DNA from 3 places in the Kineococcus gynurae genome. Region 3 is predicted to be linked to each of the others. Evidence: riboswitches for the same ligand, from Rfam matches in the RefSeq annotation. Region 3 holds a riboswitch; each other region holds the start of a gene.
What was found. Region 3 has a riboswitch for S-adenosylmethionine ahead of ACFFKU_RS07390 (methylenetetrahydrofolate reductase). Riboswitches for the same ligand answer to the same signal wherever they lie in the genome.
Positions count from the first base shown of each region.

Region 1 (5,451 bases), 350 kb from region 3:
GCAGCGCGGCGAAGAGCCGGCTCAGCGCCGCCGAGCAGCGGGCGGTCGGCGCCGCCTACGTCTCCGGGTTCTTCCGTCTGACCCTGGGCGGGGAGAAGCAGTTCCTGCCGCTGTTCGACGGCACCGGGGGCCGGGCCGCCTCGGCCGGGCGGGCCGTGGTCGACGTGCAGGCCCAGCAGCCGCGTTCGGCCCGCGTGGACCTCGCGCCGCTGACGGGTCCCTCCCCCGCGGTCCGGATCGCCGGGGGCGCCGTGTACTGCGCCGGCCAGGGGGAGGCGGTCGCGGGCCGGCCGGTCCCCTGCGCGGGCAGCGACCGCTCCGCCGGCGACCTGCCGCACTGGACCCCGGCCTACTTCGCGGCCAACGTCCCGACGAACCCCGTCCTGCACCTGACCTGGAACCCGCGCACGGTGAAGAAGCAGTCGGTCGCCGTGGACGTGGCCAAGGGGTCGATCCGCGGCACCTACCAGGCCCTGACCTTCCGGGCCGCCACCGGCAGCGCGAAGGCGGGCGACGGTCTCGACGTCACGCTCACCGACGCCGCCGGACGTCGCTCGACGGTCGCGGTCTCGCGGTACTCCGACGCCCTGACGCCGCTGCCGACCCTGGCCGCGGAGTTCGGCGGTACGGCCAAGATCGTCATGCAGACCGTGCGGGTGCCGCTCTCCGCGTTCACCGGGGTCGACCTCGGGAAGGTGCGGACCGTGACGTTCACCCCGTCCAGCACGCGGGGCGACGTGTTCCTCGGTGACGTGGCGCTGGACTCCCCCGCCCCCGGTCACGGTGCCCCGAGCACCCTGCCCGCGGTCAGCATCGGGGACGTGGCCGTCGAGGAGGGGAACGCGACGTCCACGGTGTCCATGCCGCTGGTGCTCTCCCACCCCTCGACGGTCCCCGTGACGGTGAACGTCGACACCGGCGTGGACAACGACGACGCGCGGTTCCCGAGCGTCTGGAAGCAGGTCACGATCCCCGCCGGGGCGCGCACCGCCTCCGTCGCGCTCACCGTCGACGGGAACACCGAGACCGACCCGACCACCACCCTGCACGTGACCCTGTCGGCCCCGACCAACGCGATCGTCGGCGACGGCTGGGGCAACCTGCAGCTGCTGGACGACGACTTCGGCCAGGACTGAGCGGGGCCGGCGGGCTCAGAAGTCGAACAGGTTCTCGCGGACCCCGCCGGACCCGAAACCGTCGCGCAACAACCCCCGTCGGCGCAACACCGGAACCAGGTCCCCCAGGACCCGGTGCACGCCGACGGGGTGCAGGTCGCCCGAGAGGGCGAACCCGTCGTTGTCGGCGTCGCTGCCCAGCTCCTCGGCGAAGTCGGCGAACTCCTCGGCGGTGCCCACGGAACCGGTCCGGTCGGCGACGCGTCCCTTGCGGGCCTTGCGGGTCAGGAGTTCCCGCAGCGGCGCGTCCGGGGTGTCCCCGAGCAGGCCCCGGATCGTCCCGGCCGAGACGTGCTCGCCGAAGAACCCCTCGGGCACGGGCCGGTCCAGCGACAACCGGGTCAGGTCGCTCTCCAGGTCGCTGGACCAGGCCGACGCCACCTCCCGCAGGACCGCCTCGTCCGGGTCGGCCGAGGCGGCGACCACGCGTTCGGCCTCCTCGACGCTCGGGGTGATCTCGGGTTTGAGCACGAACAGGACCCGCAGGTCGGACGCCTTGCGCCCGTGCGACTCCGCGGCCGAGACCACCCGGGCGCGGTAGTCCCGCACCGCCGCGGCGCTCAGCGGCGCCAGCGCGAGCTGGACGTCGGAGAACGCACCCGCGAACCCCAGGCCCCGCGGGGACCCGCCCGGGGAGACCAGCACCGGTTCGTCGCCCCCCGGGAACGGGGGCGCGTTGAGCGGACCGGTGACGTCGAAGAACTCCCCGCGGTGCGTGAACGCGTCGATGAGGGTGCCGTCGGCGTAGTGACCGGTCCCCGGGTCGGCGACCAGCGCGTCCCCCCAGCTCCGCCAGAGCCGGCGCACGACCTCGACCCATTCCGCGGCCCGGTCGTAGGCCCGGTCGTGCGGGAGGGGGTCGGCCCCGACGTGGCGGGCGCTGCCGACGTCGGTCACCAGGTTGATCCCGAACCGTCCCGCGCCGAGGCGACCGCGGGAGAGGTGGTGCAGCGTGGCCGCCTGGCGGGCGGCCAGGTAGGGCGGAGTGATCCCGGCGTTGATCGTGGGTACGACGCCGAGGTGCTGGGTCGCCGCGAACAGGTACGGGGCCAGCAGCAACGGGTCGAGCTTGGGACCGCCGTAGCCCCCGCGGACCCGGAGGTCCAGGGTTTCCGGGTTCCCCAGCGACACCGCGTCCTCGGCGATGACGAGGTCGAAACCGGCCTGCTCCAGGAGCTGGGCCGACTGCTGGTAGAGCTGCGGCGCGGTCCAGTCGAGGTCCCAGCGCTGGTAGGGCCGGCCCCATCCCTGGGGGCCGAAACCCCGGGAGAAGAACCAGCCGAAGTGCTGCAACCGGCTCATCGGGCCACCCCCGTCGCAGAGACGGGGGTGGCCGCACGGGCCGCGGCCAGGCCGAGGCGCAGATCGGCGAGCAGGTCGGGCACGTCCTCCACCCCGATCGACAACCGCAGCACGCCCGGGCCGATGCCGTCGGCCGCGAGCTCGACCGGGTCGCGGTGGGCGTGGGTGGTCGAGGCCGGGTGCAGGGCCAGGGAACGCACGTCGCCCAGGTGGGTCATCCGGCTGAACAGCTGCAACGCGTCGAGGAACGCGCGCGCCGCGGGCCGCCCCCCGCGCAGGGACACGGCCAGCACCGCCCCCGCACCCCGGGGGAGGTAGCGCCGCGCGAGCGCGTGCGAGGGACTGGACGCGAGGCCCGCGTAGTCGACCCGGTCCACCTCCGCCCGCGCCTCCAACCAGGAGGCGATCTCCAGGGCCGACGCGGACTGCCGGGCCATCCGCAGCGAGAGGGTCTCGATGCCCTGCTGCAGGAGGAACGAGTTGAAGGGCGCCAGGGTCGGCCCCAGGCGCGCGGCCAGCGCCCGCAGATAGCCCGGGTAGGCCCGCTCGCCGTACCGCTGCGCGTAGGAGGCGCCGCCGAGCACCGCGGTCTGTTCCTCGAGGTTCGCCACGGTCCCGGGCAGCGCACCGGCGGCCGTGACGACCACCCCGCCGAGCGCGCCGCCGTGGCCGGAGAGGAACTTGCTGGCGGAGTGCACGACGACGTCGGCCCCGTGCTCCAGCGGGCGCAGCAGGTAGGGGGTGGCCAGGGTGTTGTCGACCACCAGTGGCACCCCCGCGGCGTGCGCCGCGTCGGCGACGAGCCGCACGTCCAGGACGTCGTTGCGGGGGTTGGGGATCGACTCGGCGAAGAACGCCCGGGTGGTGGGGCGGACGGCGTCGCGCCAGGCCCGCGGGTCGCGCGCGTCACGGACGAGGTCGACCTCGATGCCGAACCGGGCGAAGTTCTCCCGGAACAACCCGCGCGACCCCTCGTAGAGGCTGTCGGCGGCGACGAGGTGGTCACCGCTGCGCAGCAGACCCAGCAGCGCGGTGCTGATCGCCGCCTGCCCGCTGCCGACCGCGACCGCCTCCGCGCCACCCTCCAGCGCGGCGACCCGGCGCTCCAGGGCGGCCGTCGTCGGGTTGCCCATCCGGGTGTAGACGTACCCCTCGTCCTCGCCGGTCTCCCCGGCGAAGCGGGCGGCGGCCTCGTCGAAGTCGGCGAAGACGAACCCCGCCCCGAGGTGGACGGGGGCCACCCGGGCGCCGTGGCCCGGGTCGGGGAGCACCCCGGCGTGGACCTGGGCGGTGCTGAACCCGGGTGGGCCGACCGGGGGGAGGTCGCCCGCAGCCGAGACGGACTCGACGAACGCGGGCAGGGCGGGGCTGGGCAGGATGGGGCTGGGCAGGGTGGGGCTGGGCAGGGTGACGGACACGGGTGACCTCGGTCTCGGGTGCGCGGCGACGGGCCGCCGGCGGAACGACGGGGAACGACGGGGGACGGGTGCGGGGGCGTCAGCCCCGACAGCTCCCCGCGGCGATCCGCAGCAGGTCCACGTGCCGACGGCGCACGAGCGGCACCGAGCGGTGCGCGACCCGGGACGGGACTCCGACGTGGCGACTCTTCAACTGCGGCACAGCACACCTCTTCCATCGTCCTTGGCGGGAGCACCGTTCGGGGCGGTTGCTGCGGCGTCGTCGAGCCAAGTCTCTCGGCCGCTCTGGATGGGAGAGATCAGTGGACTCCAGGACGGGCGCCGCTGTCAACCGCCGCCCGGGGTCGAGGCGTCCGACCGTGCGTGCGAGGCTTCGGGCATGGCCGTCGTGAAGATCAATGCGATCGAGGTTCCCGCCGACGGGGGGCCCGAGCTGGAGCGTCGCTTCGCCCACCGCATGGGTGCGGTCGAGGGGACGCCGGGCTTCCTGGGGTTCGAGCTGCTCCGCCCGGTCCAGGGCGAGACGCGCTACTTCGTCTACACGAAGTGGGAGACCGAGGAGGCGTTCCAGGCGTGGGCGAACGGCGGCGCCCGCGAGGCGCACGCCGGGGAGCGGGCCCGCCCCGTCGCCACCGGCTCCAGCCTGCTGGAGTTCGAGGTCGTGCTCGGCGCCGTCCCGGTGGACCCGTCCGCCGCGAGCTGAGCCCCGGGGACCCTCAGCCGGTGAGCCGGGAGAGGGCCTGCCTCACCTGACCGAGGTGGGCGCGCATCGCCTCCGTGGCCGCCTCGACCCGGCCGGCGACGACCGCCTCGACGACCCGGGCGTGCTCGTCGTCGGAACGGCTGCGACGGTCGGGGATGAGGTTGAGGGTCTGCGACTGCGCGGTGAGCGCGGACCGGATCTCGGCCAGCATCGACTCCAGCACCCGGTTGCGGGCGCAGGTCGCGATCAGGGCGTGGAACCGCGCGTCCATCCGGGCCCACTCCCCCGGGTCGGCCTCGACCCGCATGCGCTGCAACAGGTCCTGCAGTTCCTGCGCCTGCTCCGGAGTTCTCCGCGCCGCCGCCCATCCGGCCGCCGGGACCTCGACCAGGGGCCGGACCTCCAGCAGTTCGTGGGCGGCGTAGTTCGCGAACACCGGGTCCGGGCCCAGGCTGTCCTTGACGACGAACGACCCCGCACCGGTCCGGGCCTGGGTCAGCCCCAACGCGTGGCACGAACGCAGCGCCTCCCGCACCACCGACCGGCTGACCCCGTGCCGCTCGGCCAGCGCCGCCTCCGAGGGCAACCGGGTCCCCACGGGGAGCTCCCCGGTGAGGATCGCGGCCCGCAGATCGGCGAAGAGGGCCTCGGCCGCACTCATCCGCACGGTGCTGGGGGCGCGCCGGGCCCACTCGACGTCGGGGTCGGCGGCGCTCACGGATCGATCCTCGCACGCCCGGACCGATCCCGGCGGGGGGCTTGCGCGCCGGGGCCGACCGGGGTCACACTCTCGGAATCTGTCGGACAGCCTGACAGGTTGTGAGAAGGGACGGGTCACCGTGACCCCGAGCAC
Region 1 covers NZ_JBHLUI010000008.1:545,001-550,451, reverse strand. Annotated here, with positions in the region: gene ACFFKU_RS08950 (alpha/beta hydrolase) at 1-1,136, shown strand, start outside; gene ACFFKU_RS08945 (LLM class flavin-dependent oxidoreductase) at 1,152-2,477, opposite strand; gene ACFFKU_RS08940 (O-acetylhomoserine aminocarboxypropyltransferase/cysteine synthase family protein) at 2,474-3,895, opposite strand; SAM riboswitch class I at 4,107-4,191, opposite strand; gene ACFFKU_RS08935 (antibiotic biosynthesis monooxygenase family protein) at 4,275-4,598, shown strand; gene ACFFKU_RS08930 (FadR/GntR family transcriptional regulator) at 4,612-5,259, opposite strand; gene ACFFKU_RS08925 (aspartate ammonia-lyase) at 5,438-5,451, shown strand, end outside.
Region 1: linked by a shared signal. The riboswitch ahead of ACFFKU_RS08940 (O-acetylhomoserine aminocarboxypropyltransferase/cysteine synthase family protein) and the one ahead of ACFFKU_RS07390 (methylenetetrahydrofolate reductase) in region 3 are both predicted to bind S-adenosylmethionine.

Region 2 (5,451 bases), 280 kb from region 3:
GCCGACCTGGAGGACCTGACGACCCTGGCCGAGCTGACCCGCTACCGGGCGGGCGGCTCGGGCTCCTTCGACCTCGTCTGCTGCCACGACGTACTCGGGGGCCGGGGCAGCGCCGAGCAGGTGCTGCTCGACCTCGCGACCGTGTCGTCGTCGGTGCGGCCCGGCGGGGTGCTGTCCCTGCTCGGGCCGGTGCGGCCCGCGCGGGGCGAGCTGGGCCTGGACCCTGACGTGCTCGGGGTGGCCCTGCTCGACCTCGGTCTCCACGAGGTCTCGCCGGGGGAGCTGCTCGCCCCCGTGGGCGAGCGCGGGACGCCGTTCTGGCACCTCACCGCCCGCCGCGCCTGAGCGGCCGACCCACCGACGACGAACGGCCGTGCCCCTCGCGGGGCACGGCCGTCCGTCGTCATGACGAGGTCAGGAGCGGGCCTTGTCACCCTCGTAGATGTCGGTGTTCTGGGCCGCGGTGATGAGCGCGTCCTCGGAGCGGGTCTGGTTGATCGCGACGGCCTGGACCGGCAGCACCGCGTGCCAGAACCAGTCGGTGAGCACCCGGGCCCGGTTGGCCATGCTCGGCAGGGCGTAGAGGTGGTAGCCGCGCGCCACGATCTTGGCCGGGAGACCGGTCAGCTCGATCCCGAGCGGCTTGGCCACGGCGGTCAGCCCACCGAGGTCGGCCACCAGGCCGAGGTCCTTGTGGACGTAGTCCTGGGCGACGCCGACCCCGAGCGAGGCGGCGATGTTCTTGCCGACCCGGGTGCCCTGACGCTGCGCGTGCTGCGCCGTGGGCGGGGTGACCGGGGCCGGGCCGTCGGCGGGCTTCTCCTTGGCCAGGTCGGGCGTGGCGGCGCAGTCGCCGACGGCCCAGACGTCCTCGGCCGCCCGGCCCTGGGCGTCCACGACGAGACGACCGCGCTCCAGCGGCAGCCCCAGCGTGCCGACCAGCGGGCTCGCGGCGATGCCGGCGCCCCAGATCAGCGTCCGGGAGGGGACGGGCGTGCCGTCGGTCAGGGTGACGACGTTGCCCTCGACCTTCTGCACCGAGACGCCGAGGCGGACGTCGATGCCGCGGTCCTTGAGCGCGGCGAGGGCGTACTGGCCCAGCCGGGGCCCGAGCTCGGGCAGGACGGCCGGGGCGACGTCGATCAGCAGCCAGCGCACGTCGCGGACGTCGATGTTCGTCCAGCGCTCGGCCACGCGGGTCAGCCACCGATGGGTCTGGGCCACGATCTCGGTGCCGGTGTAGCCGGCCCCGACCGCCACGACGGTCATGCGCTCGGCGCGCTCGGCGTCGAAGCGGGGGTCGTCCGGGAGGGCGTCGGCCGCGTCGAGCTGGGAGAGGAGGTGGTCGCGGACGAACACGGCCTCGGTGATCGTCTTGACCCCGCGGGCGGACTCGGACACGCCGGGGATGGGGAAGCGACGGGTGATCGAGCCGGGCGACAGCAGCAGGCGGTCGTAGGAGACGACCTGGGTGTCCTGGTCGATCTGACCGTGCTCGGAGCGCGAGACGGTGACGGTCTTGGCCTCGACGTCGACCGCGGTCGCGTGGCCGATGATGATCTTGGTCTTGGGGAGCGCCTGGCGCAGGGAGACCGCGATGTGGCGGGGTTCCAGCACCGAGGCGGTGACGTCCGGCAGCAGCGGCGCGTACGTCAGGTGGTCGGTCGGATTGATCAGGACGAGCTCGGCGGTACCGGGAGGCAGCAGCTTCTCGAGCTTGCGACCCGCGTAGAGACCGGCGAAGCCGCCCCCGACGATCACGACACGTTGACGAGCGTCCACGCTTTCCACCCTTTCGGCCTTGCCAGGTCGTCCTTCGGTGCCGACGGCTGCGGTGGACGCCCGTGGCCACCTCGTCGTCGGTTCAGGCCTCAAAGATAGCCGCTCCCGGGGGCACCGCGGCGGTACCCCCGGCAAACCCCGGACCCGTCCCGCCCGCGCGTGGGCGGGGAAGATCCCCGGGGTCGGCGCGGTGGGGCCGGTGCCGAGTAGGCTCCCCCCACCATCCAGAGCGGCCGAGAGACCCGGCTCGACGACGCCGCAGCAACCCCCGCCCGACGCGGGGGTGCTCATGCCGGGATCGATGGAGGAGACGAGCACGATGACCGACCCGTCCACCGACGCCGCCGCCGGGCGGCCGACCGGGTACGCGGGGGACCTCACCCCGCGCGAGGCCTACGACCTCCTCACCCACGACCCCGCCGCCGTCCTGGTCGACGTGCGCACCGAGGCGGAGTGGACGTTCGTGGGCGTCCCGCAGCTGCCCGGCCGCGGCCCGCTGCTGGTCTCCTGGGCCCCCCGCCCCGGGGAGGTGCCCGGCACGGAGTTCCTCGCCGAGCTCGCCCGCCAGGGGGTGCGCCCCGGCCCGGACCCGGTCGTGTTCCTCTGCCGCTCGGGGAAGCGCTCGGTGGCGGCGGCCACCGCGGCCACGGCCGCCGGGTACACCGCCGCGCAGAACGTGCTCGACGGGTTCGAGGGCGACCTCGACGCGTCCGGGCACCGCGGCGGCGCGGGCTGGCGGGCCGAGGGCCTGCCCTGGCGGCAGTCGTGAGCGCCGACGCGACGCCGCCCCCGCTGCGACCGGACACCCTCGCCGTCCGCGGTGGGCTGGCCCGGTCGGGTTTCGAGGAGACGGCCGAGGCGCTCTACCTGACCTCGGGCTACGTCTACTCCTCGGCGGGCGCCGCCGAGGCCGCGTTCGCGGGCGAGGTCGACCGGTTCGTCTACTCCCGCTACGGGAACCCGACCGTGGCCGTGTTCGAGGAACGGCTGCGGCTGCTGGAGGGGGCCGAGGCCTGCTTCGCCACGGCGAGCGGGATGTCGGCGGTGTTCACCGCGCTGGCCGGGTTGTTGGGCCAGGGGGACCGGGTCGTGGCCGCCCGCAGCCTGTTCGGCTCCTGCTTCGTGATCCTCGACGAGATCCTGCCGCGGTGGGGTGTGCAGACCGTGTTCGTGGACGGCGAGGACCCCACCCAGTGGGAACGAGCCCTGTCCGAACCGACCACCGCGGTGTTCTTCGAGACCCCCGCCAACCCCATGCAGACGCTGGTCGACATCGAGCACGTCAGCCGACTGGCCCACGCGGTCGGGGCCACGGTCGTCGTCGACAACGCGTTCGTCTCCCCGGTGCAGCAGAGACCCCTGGAGTTCGGGGCCGACGTCGTCGTCTACTCCGGGACCAAGCACATCGACGGGCAGGGGCGGGTCCTCGGGGGCGCGATCCTCGGCTCGAAGGAGTTCGTCGACGGACCCGTGCAGAACCTCATGCGGCACACGGGCCCGTCGCTCTCGCCCTTCAACGCCTGGACCCTGGTGAAGGGTCTGGAGACGATGTCGTTGCGGGTCAGGCATTCCGCCGCGTCGGCGCAGCGCATCGCCGAGGAGCTGGAACGTCACCCCGGCGTCGCCTGGGTGCGCTACCCGACGCTGGCCTCGCACCCCCAGCACGAGCTCGCCGCCGCTCAGATGACCGGGGGCGGGACCGTGCTGACGTTCGCGGTGGACGCGCCCGAGGGGCGGGGCAAGGAGCGGGCCTTCGCGACGCTCGACGCCCTGCAGGTGGTCGACATCTCCAACAACCTGGGCGACTCCAAGACGCTCGCGACGCACCCGGCGACCACGACCCACCGACGCCTGGGGGTGGAGGGCCGCGCGGCCATCGGGCTCACCGACGGCGTCATCCGGGTCTCGGTCGGCCTCGAGGACGTCGAGGACCTGCTCGAGGACCTCACCGGGGCGCTGACGCGAGCGCGGGGGTAGCGACCTCCTCGAACCGTCGGGTCGCGGCCGCCAGCAGGTCGGCCGCGACCCGCTCGTTGAGCCGGAAGAACCCGTGGTCCAGGCGTGGCCGGGCGAAGGCGGCGGCCCAGCCGTCGCCGGCCACGGCCGGGCCGACCGCGAACCGGCGCGGGTGGACGCTCCCGTCGGCGTGGTGCAGCCGGTGCTCCGGGTCGACCGCCAGTCGCCCGCTGCGGTGCACCGCGCCCGTCGCCCCGTCCTCGGGGAACTGCTGCGCCACGGCCTCGCCCCGCCGGTGCAGCGCGGCGAGGAGCGGATCGGTGGTGGCGGTCACGTCGGCCGCGGGCAGGCGCGCGTCGACGAGCACGCGGGCCCGCACCGGGGCCGGGCCGCCGTCGGTGCCGGCGACCCAGCAGCCGTGCTCCTCGTCCAGCCCGACCGTGGTCCCGGCCCCCAGGAAGCGGACCAGCCCCGCCTCGGCGAGCGCCAGCAGCCGGGTCAGCCGGGCCGGTGGCGGTCCGCTGGCCGCGTAGCTGAAGAAGCCGTGCCACCACCCGTCGACGTCCAGGGCGGCCGACCGGGCGCTCAGCACCCCGCGGTGCACCAGCCCGGCGGTCACGGCGTAGGCGTGCAGCAGCGTCACGAAGACGGCCTGGTCGGCGGAGTGGCGCGGGTCGCCCCGGCGCAGCAGGTCGGCGCCGATGTGCTCGACCACCCGTCCGTGCACCCGGTCCGGGTCGGCGGGGGCGTCCCCGTCCAGCGGACGGTCGAACCGGGCGAGGTCCAGGCGGTCCTCCGGCGCGGGGACGGCCGCGGCGACCAGTGCCGCCAGCTCGGCCGAGCCCCACGGGGTCCGCTCGAAGGCCTCGGCGAAGGCCGCCCACCCGCCCCGCGTCCGGCCCGGGTGCGCGGCGAACAGCTCGCGGTAGTGGGCGAAGGCCAGGTCGCGTGCGATGAGCGGCCACACGTCGCCGCGCAGGTCGAGGGGTCGGCCGAGCTCGGCCCGCAGGCGTTCGACCCGTCCGCCCGAGTACCAGCGCAGGCCGGCCCGGACGTCGGCCTCGTAGGTGAGCTTCGAGCGGTAGGGCACCCCGCGACGGGTCCCCACGTGCAGGACCGGCTCGTCCCCGGACGGGTGGTAGACCAGCCGCCCCGACCCGGAGTCGTCCGCGGGGGAGAAGCGTCCGCCGCGGCCCTCGGTCACCAGGGTGACCAGGTCGACGAAGGCCAGTCCCATGCCCAGCACGAGCACGTCCTGCCCGGCCGCGAGCGGCGAGAGGTCGGCGTCGTTGGTGTAGGCGGGGGCCACGTAGTCCAGGTCGTGGGCGGCCGCGATCCGGGCGAGCTCGTGCTCCCGCCCCGAGGCCACCACCTCGAGGTGCCCCTGGGCGAGCAGCACCACGTCGGCGGTGAGCGTCGGACCCGCCTCGGTCCGCACGAGCTGGCGACCGTCGGGGGCGTCGACGAGGTCGACGGCCCGCCCGCGGTGCAGCCGGACCGCGTCGGGACCGGCCAGCTCGCGCAGGCGGGTCAGCACACCGTCGAACTGCTCCACCAGGTAGGCCCCGGCCAGCGTGCGCGAGGGGAAGCTGCCGGGGGTGAGTCCCTCGACCTCCGCGGCGGCCCCGGGGGTCCCCGCGGCCCGCAGACCGGTGGCGAGCCGCTCCCGGTTCGCGGCCACCCAGTCGTAGAGGGTCGGGGCCGCACCGCGGC
Region 2 covers NZ_JBHLUI010000008.1:476,378-481,828, forward strand. Annotated here, with positions in the region: gene ACFFKU_RS08635 (class I SAM-dependent methyltransferase) at 1-345, shown strand, start outside; gene ACFFKU_RS08640 (NAD(P)/FAD-dependent oxidoreductase) at 415-1,782, opposite strand; SAM riboswitch class I at 2,000-2,090, shown strand; gene ACFFKU_RS08645 (rhodanese-like domain-containing protein) at 2,102-2,551, shown strand; gene ACFFKU_RS08650 (O-succinylhomoserine sulfhydrylase) at 2,548-3,759, shown strand; gene ACFFKU_RS08655 (FAD/NAD(P)-binding protein) at 3,728-5,451, opposite strand, start outside.
Region 2: linked by a shared signal. The riboswitch ahead of ACFFKU_RS08645 (rhodanese-like domain-containing protein) and the one ahead of ACFFKU_RS07390 (methylenetetrahydrofolate reductase) in region 3 are both predicted to bind S-adenosylmethionine.

Region 3 (5,451 bases):
TCCCGACCTGGAGGTTCCCGATGCGCGCGTCGACGGTCCCCCCCACCGCCATCCGCCCCGCCCGTGTCCCGGCGGTCCCCGCGTTCGCCGCCGTCGTGGCCGCGCTCGCCGCTCTCCTGGTCTCGGTCCTGGTCGCGGTCCCCGCCCAGGCCGCCATCAGTCCCTGGATGTCCTGGAACGGCGTCACGGTCAACAAGGCCAGCATCCCCGCCGACGGCGAGGACATCACCACGATCACCTCCGTCGCGTTCGACCGCGGCACCTACCTGGTGAGCGACGTCGTCCGCGGGCAGATCGGCACCATCACCACCGGGAACGACGCGACCTACCGCGGGACCGGCGAGGTCGACCTGCGCGGCCTGTCCGGCTCGATCACGTTGACCGCCAGGCTGTACCGCGGCAAGTACCTCGTGCAGACGGTCTACAAGTCCTTCAAGGTCGTCCCGTTGGACACCGGCATCCCGGCCGGGTTCCCGACCCTGAACACCACCGGCGTCCCGGTCGGCACCACCCTCACCCCCAGCGGCGACCTGGTCGTCTCCACCCCGGGGACGGTCGTGCAGAACCTCGACATCACCGGCTGCGTCACCGTCACGGCGGCCGACGTGACCATCCGCAAGTCCCGGATCCGCTGCGCCGGAGCCCCTCTCGCCGTCACCCTGCGCGACGCGCCCCGGTTCGTCCTCGAGGACTCCGAGATCGACGGCCGGGCCAGCACCACCATCGCGATCGGCTGGTCGGACTACACCCTGCGCCGCGTGAACGTCCACGGCACCTTCGACGGGCCCCGGCTGGGCAACGACGTGCTGATCGAGGACAGCTACGTCCACAGCCTCGTGCGGGACGACTCCGTCCACACCGACGCGGCCCAGTCCACCTCCGGGGTCGGCATCGTGCTGCGGCGCAACACCTTCATGCCCGACCCGGCCGACGGCCTGGTCAACGCGAACTCGGCCCTGCAGTTCGGCACCGAGACCGGCCAGCAGCTGCTGGACAAGGTCGTCATCGAGGGGAACTACTTCGACGGCGGCATGTACACCGTCAACATCAAGTGCAGCGCGAACCTGGGTTCGGTGACCTTCACCGGCAACAAGTTCGGCCACACGGCCAAGTACGGCCCGGCCCTGGCGCCGCGTTCGGTGAGCTTCGCGACGAACACCTTCGCCGACACCGCGACCGCGATCCCCGTCTCGCGCTGCAACTGAGCGCAACCGCCGCCGGACGCGGGAGGGCCGGGTGACCCGTGCGGGTCACCCGGCCCTCCGTCGCGTCCGGCCGTCGGGGCCGGCCCGATTCAGTGCTCGACGGCCTTCTCGGCCCCGGCCCCGGTCAGGCTGCGGACCTCCATCTCGGCGGCCCGCTTCTCGTTGCCGGTCTCCTTGGACGTCACCGATCCCAACCACCCCAGCAGGAAGGCCAGCGGGATCGAGACCAGCCCCGGGTTCTCCAGCGGGAACCAGGAGAAGTCCACCGAGGGGTCGGTGATCATCGACAGGCTCGCCCCCGTCGCCGGGTCGACCTTGCCGGAGACGACGGGGGAGAACGCGATCAGGGTGATGCAGGAGATCAACCCGCCGTAGATGCTCCACAGGGCGCCGCGGGTGGTGAACCGGCGCCAGAACAGCGAGTAGAGGATCGTCGGCAGGTTCGCGCTCGCCGCCACCGCGAACGCCAGGGCGACGAGGAAGGCCACGTTCTGCCCGTTGGCCAGCATCCCCCCGACGATGGCGACGGCCCCGATCACCACGATCGTGATGCGCGCGATCCGCACCTCGGCGTTGGCCGAGACCTCACCCTTCTTGATGACGCTGGCGTAGATGTCGTGGGCGAAGGAGGCGCTGGCCGTGATGGCCAGCCCCGCGACCACGGCGAGGATGGTCGCGAACGCGACGGCGGCGATGATGCCCAGCAGGACCGGCCCGCCGAGCTGGTAGGCGAGCAGCGGGGCCGCGGAGTTCACCCGGCCCGGTGCGCCCCGGATCGCGTCCGGACCCACGATCGCGCCGGCGCCGTAGCCGATGACGAGCGTGAACAGGTAGAAGATCCCGATGATCCAGATCGCCCAGACCACGCTGCGGCGGGCCTCGCGCGAGCTCGGCACGGTGTAGAACCGCATGAGCACGTGCGGCAGCCCCGCCGTCCCCAGGACCAGGGCCAGCGCCAGGGACAGGAAGTTCAGCTTCGAGATCTCGGTGGCCCCGTACTGCCCGCCCGGTTCCACCAGCGCCTCGCCGGCCGAACCCGGGGCGGCGACGGCGGCGCCGATCAGGTCGGAGAGGTTGAACCCGTACTGGGCCAGCACCCAGACGGTCATCACGCCGGCCCCGGTCACCAGCATGACCGCCTTGATGATCTGCACCCAGGTGGTGCCCTTCATCCCGCCGATCAGCACGTAGACGACCATGAGCGCGCCCACGATCGCGATCACCAGGTTCTGCCCGGCCCGCCCGTCGATGCCCAGCAGCAGGGCGACCAGGCCGCCCGCGCCGGCCATCTGGGCCAGCAGGTAGAAGAAGGACACGGTGAGCGTCGAGATCGCCGCGGCCATCCGGACCGGCCGTTCCTTGAGCCGGAAGCTCAGGACGTCGGCCATCGTGAACCGCCCGGTGTTGCGCAGCAGTTCCGCGACCAGGAGCAGGGCCACCAACCAGGCGACCAGGAACCCGATCGAGTAGAGGAAGCCGTCGTAGCCGTAGATCGCGATGGCCCCGGCGATGCCGAGGAAACTCGCGGCCGAGAGGTAGTCCCCGGCGATGGCGATGCCGTTCTGCCGGCCGCTGAACGCGCGTCCCCCGGCGTAGAAGTCGGCCGCGCTGCGGTTGTTGCGGCTGGCCCGCAGCACCACGGTCAGGGTGATGGCGACGAACGCGCCGAAGATGGCGATGTTGACGACCGGTTCCCCGACGTCGCCGCCGGCGGGGACGGTCGCGGTGGCCAGGGCGCTGGTCACGAGGCTGCTGCTGGTCACGGGGTCCCCTCGATGCGGTGGCGCAGCTCGTCGGCGGCGGGGTCGAAGCGCTTGTTGGCCCAGCGCACGTAGATCGTCGTGATGATGAACGTCGAGGCGAACTGGCCGAAGCCGAACAGCAGCCCGACGGTGATGTTGCTGCCGCCGAGGCGGATCCCCATGAAGTCGTGGGCGTAGTCGGCCAGCAGGACGTAGGCCGCGTACCAGGCCAGGAACAACGCCGAGAGCGGGAAGACGACCCGCCGGAAGCGACGGCGCAGGGCGGCGAACTCGGGGGAGGCCTGGACCTCCTCGTAGCTGCGGGCCCCCTCGAGCGCCCCGGACGGGGACGCGGGGGCGGGTTCGGGCCCGGGGCCCGTGCCGGGGGGCGGATCGCCGGTGCCGGACCAGGAACTGCTCACGTGACCTCCTCGTCGGGTGCGACCCGGGTGAACCTGGGTCGTAGCTGTGAGGGTTGTGAGGATAGTCGGGCGGGCGCCGAGCGCCCGGGCGACGGGCCGGTCGGTCGGGTTCCTTCGCGGGGCGCGATCACGGTTGTCGGATGCCCGGGACGGCGGCTAGGGTCGGCGCACCATCCAGAGCGGCCGAGAGTCCTGGCTCGACGACGCCGCAGCAACCCCCCGAGCCCGGGCGAGGGTGCTAACGCCAGGCCGATGGAGTTCACGATGCGTGCTGCACCCCGTCCTTCCCGGAACCCTTCGGGGGCCGCGCGATGACGCTGGCCGCCCGGGTCGGCGGGCCGCGCCCGACCATCAGTTTCGAACTCTTCCCGCCCCGGTCGCAGGCCGCGGCCGAGGCGTTGGGCCGCACGGTCTCCGAGCTCGCCGCCACGTCCCCGGACTTCTTCTCGGTGACCTGCCGGGCGGGGGGTGCGACCCGGGCCGCGGCGGCGGGGTTGCTCCGCCACGTCCGGCGCAGCACCCCCGTCACGGCGATGGCCCACCTCACCTGCGTCGGCTCCAGCCGCGCGCAGGTCGTGGCGGCCGGGGCGGAGATCCTCGAGAGCGGGATCCGGGACGTCCTCGTCCTGCGCGGCGACCCGGCGGGTGCGCCCCTCGGCGAGCCGTCCGACCCGGTGCTGCGCGGCTGCGACCTCGTCGAGGTCCTGCAGGTGGTCGAGCGGCGGCGGCTGGCGCTGCGCGGGGGTTCGCGACCGGTGGACGAGGGACCGCTCAGCATCGCCGTCCCGGCCTTCCCCTCCTCGCGCCGCCCGGGAGACCTGGCCGCGTTGCGGGCCAAGCAGGAGGCGGGGGCCCGGTTCGCCGTCGCCCAGGTCGGTTACCGGGCCGAGGAGTGGACGGCCTTCGTGGACCGGGCCCGGCTGGCCGGCGTCACCATCCCCGTGCTGCCCGGCATCACCGCCGTGGACGACCCGGCGCGGTTGCTGCGCCTGCAGCAGCTCACCGGGGTCCCCGCCCCCGCGGGGCTGCTGGCCCGGCTGGGGGACGACCCCTCCCCGGCGCGACGGCGCCGCCTGGCCGTGCGGGTGGCCGCCGAGCTCGCCCGCGAGCTGCTCGACGCCGGGGCCCCGGGGCTGCACGTCTACCCCTCGAACTCCTCGGCCACGGCCGTCGCCCTGGTCGAACGGATCCGTTCCGGTTCCGCCCGCCTGGCCGGCGTCCGGTGAGGGGCGGGCCCGTCCCGGGTCCCGCCGCCCGCCCGTGGCGAGCCACCGTGCTCGGCTACCCGAGCATCGGGGCCCGCCGCGAGACCACGGCCGCGCTGGCCGCGCTGCGCGCTGGGCGGGCCGACGTCGCCGCGACCGAGGCCGCGCTCGCCGCGGTGCGCGCCCGGGCCCGGCGCCGGATGAACGCCCGGGGGCTGCCCGCCCACGACTCCTCGATCCCGCAGGCGTTCTCCAGCCACGACCCCGTGCTGGACGCCGTGGTCGCGTTCGGTGCCGTCCCCGCCCGCTGCGCCGACGTGCTCGCCTCGGACGGGTCGGTCGACCTGGTCGGCCTCGACGTCCTCGCCCGCGGTCGCGGGGTCAGGACCCCGCTGCGGACGGTCCCGGGGGCCGGCCGGGGCCGGCGTCACGTCGTGCCCGAGATCACCCCGGCGACCCGGTTCCGCTTCGTCGACGACCGCGCGGTCCGGGAGTTCGCCGAGGCCCTGACCGACGGGTACCTGACCCGGCCCGTCCTCGTCGGGCCGCTCACGTTCCTGCTGCTGGCCCGGGCCGGTGCCCCGGCGGGCGCTCCCGCGGGGGACCGCCGGCCGTGGGAACGGCTGCCCGAACTGGTCGAGGCCTACGCCGTCGCGCTGCAGTCGTTCGCGGCGGCCGGGGCGGACTGGGTGCAGCTGGACGAACCCGGGCTCGCCGCCCCCGCCACCGCCGGGACGGACGCCGCCGAGCTCTCCGCCGCGGTCCGGGCGACCTACGACCGGCTCGCCGCCACGGGCGGGGTGCAGCTCCTGGTCGCCGTCCCCCACGGTGACCCCGGCGGTTCCCTGGCCGACCTCGCCGCCACCGGGGTCGCGGG
Region 3 covers NZ_JBHLUI010000008.1:197,015-202,465, forward strand. Annotated here, with positions in the region: gene ACFFKU_RS07375 (right-handed parallel beta-helix repeat-containing protein) at 21-1,205, shown strand; gene ACFFKU_RS07380 (monocarboxylic acid transporter) at 1,295-2,968, opposite strand; gene ACFFKU_RS07385 (DUF485 domain-containing protein) at 2,965-3,369, opposite strand; SAM riboswitch class I at 3,537-3,628, shown strand; gene ACFFKU_RS07390 (methylenetetrahydrofolate reductase) at 3,681-4,595, shown strand; gene ACFFKU_RS07395 (5-methyltetrahydropteroyltriglutamate--homocysteine S-methyltransferase) at 4,643-5,451, shown strand, end outside.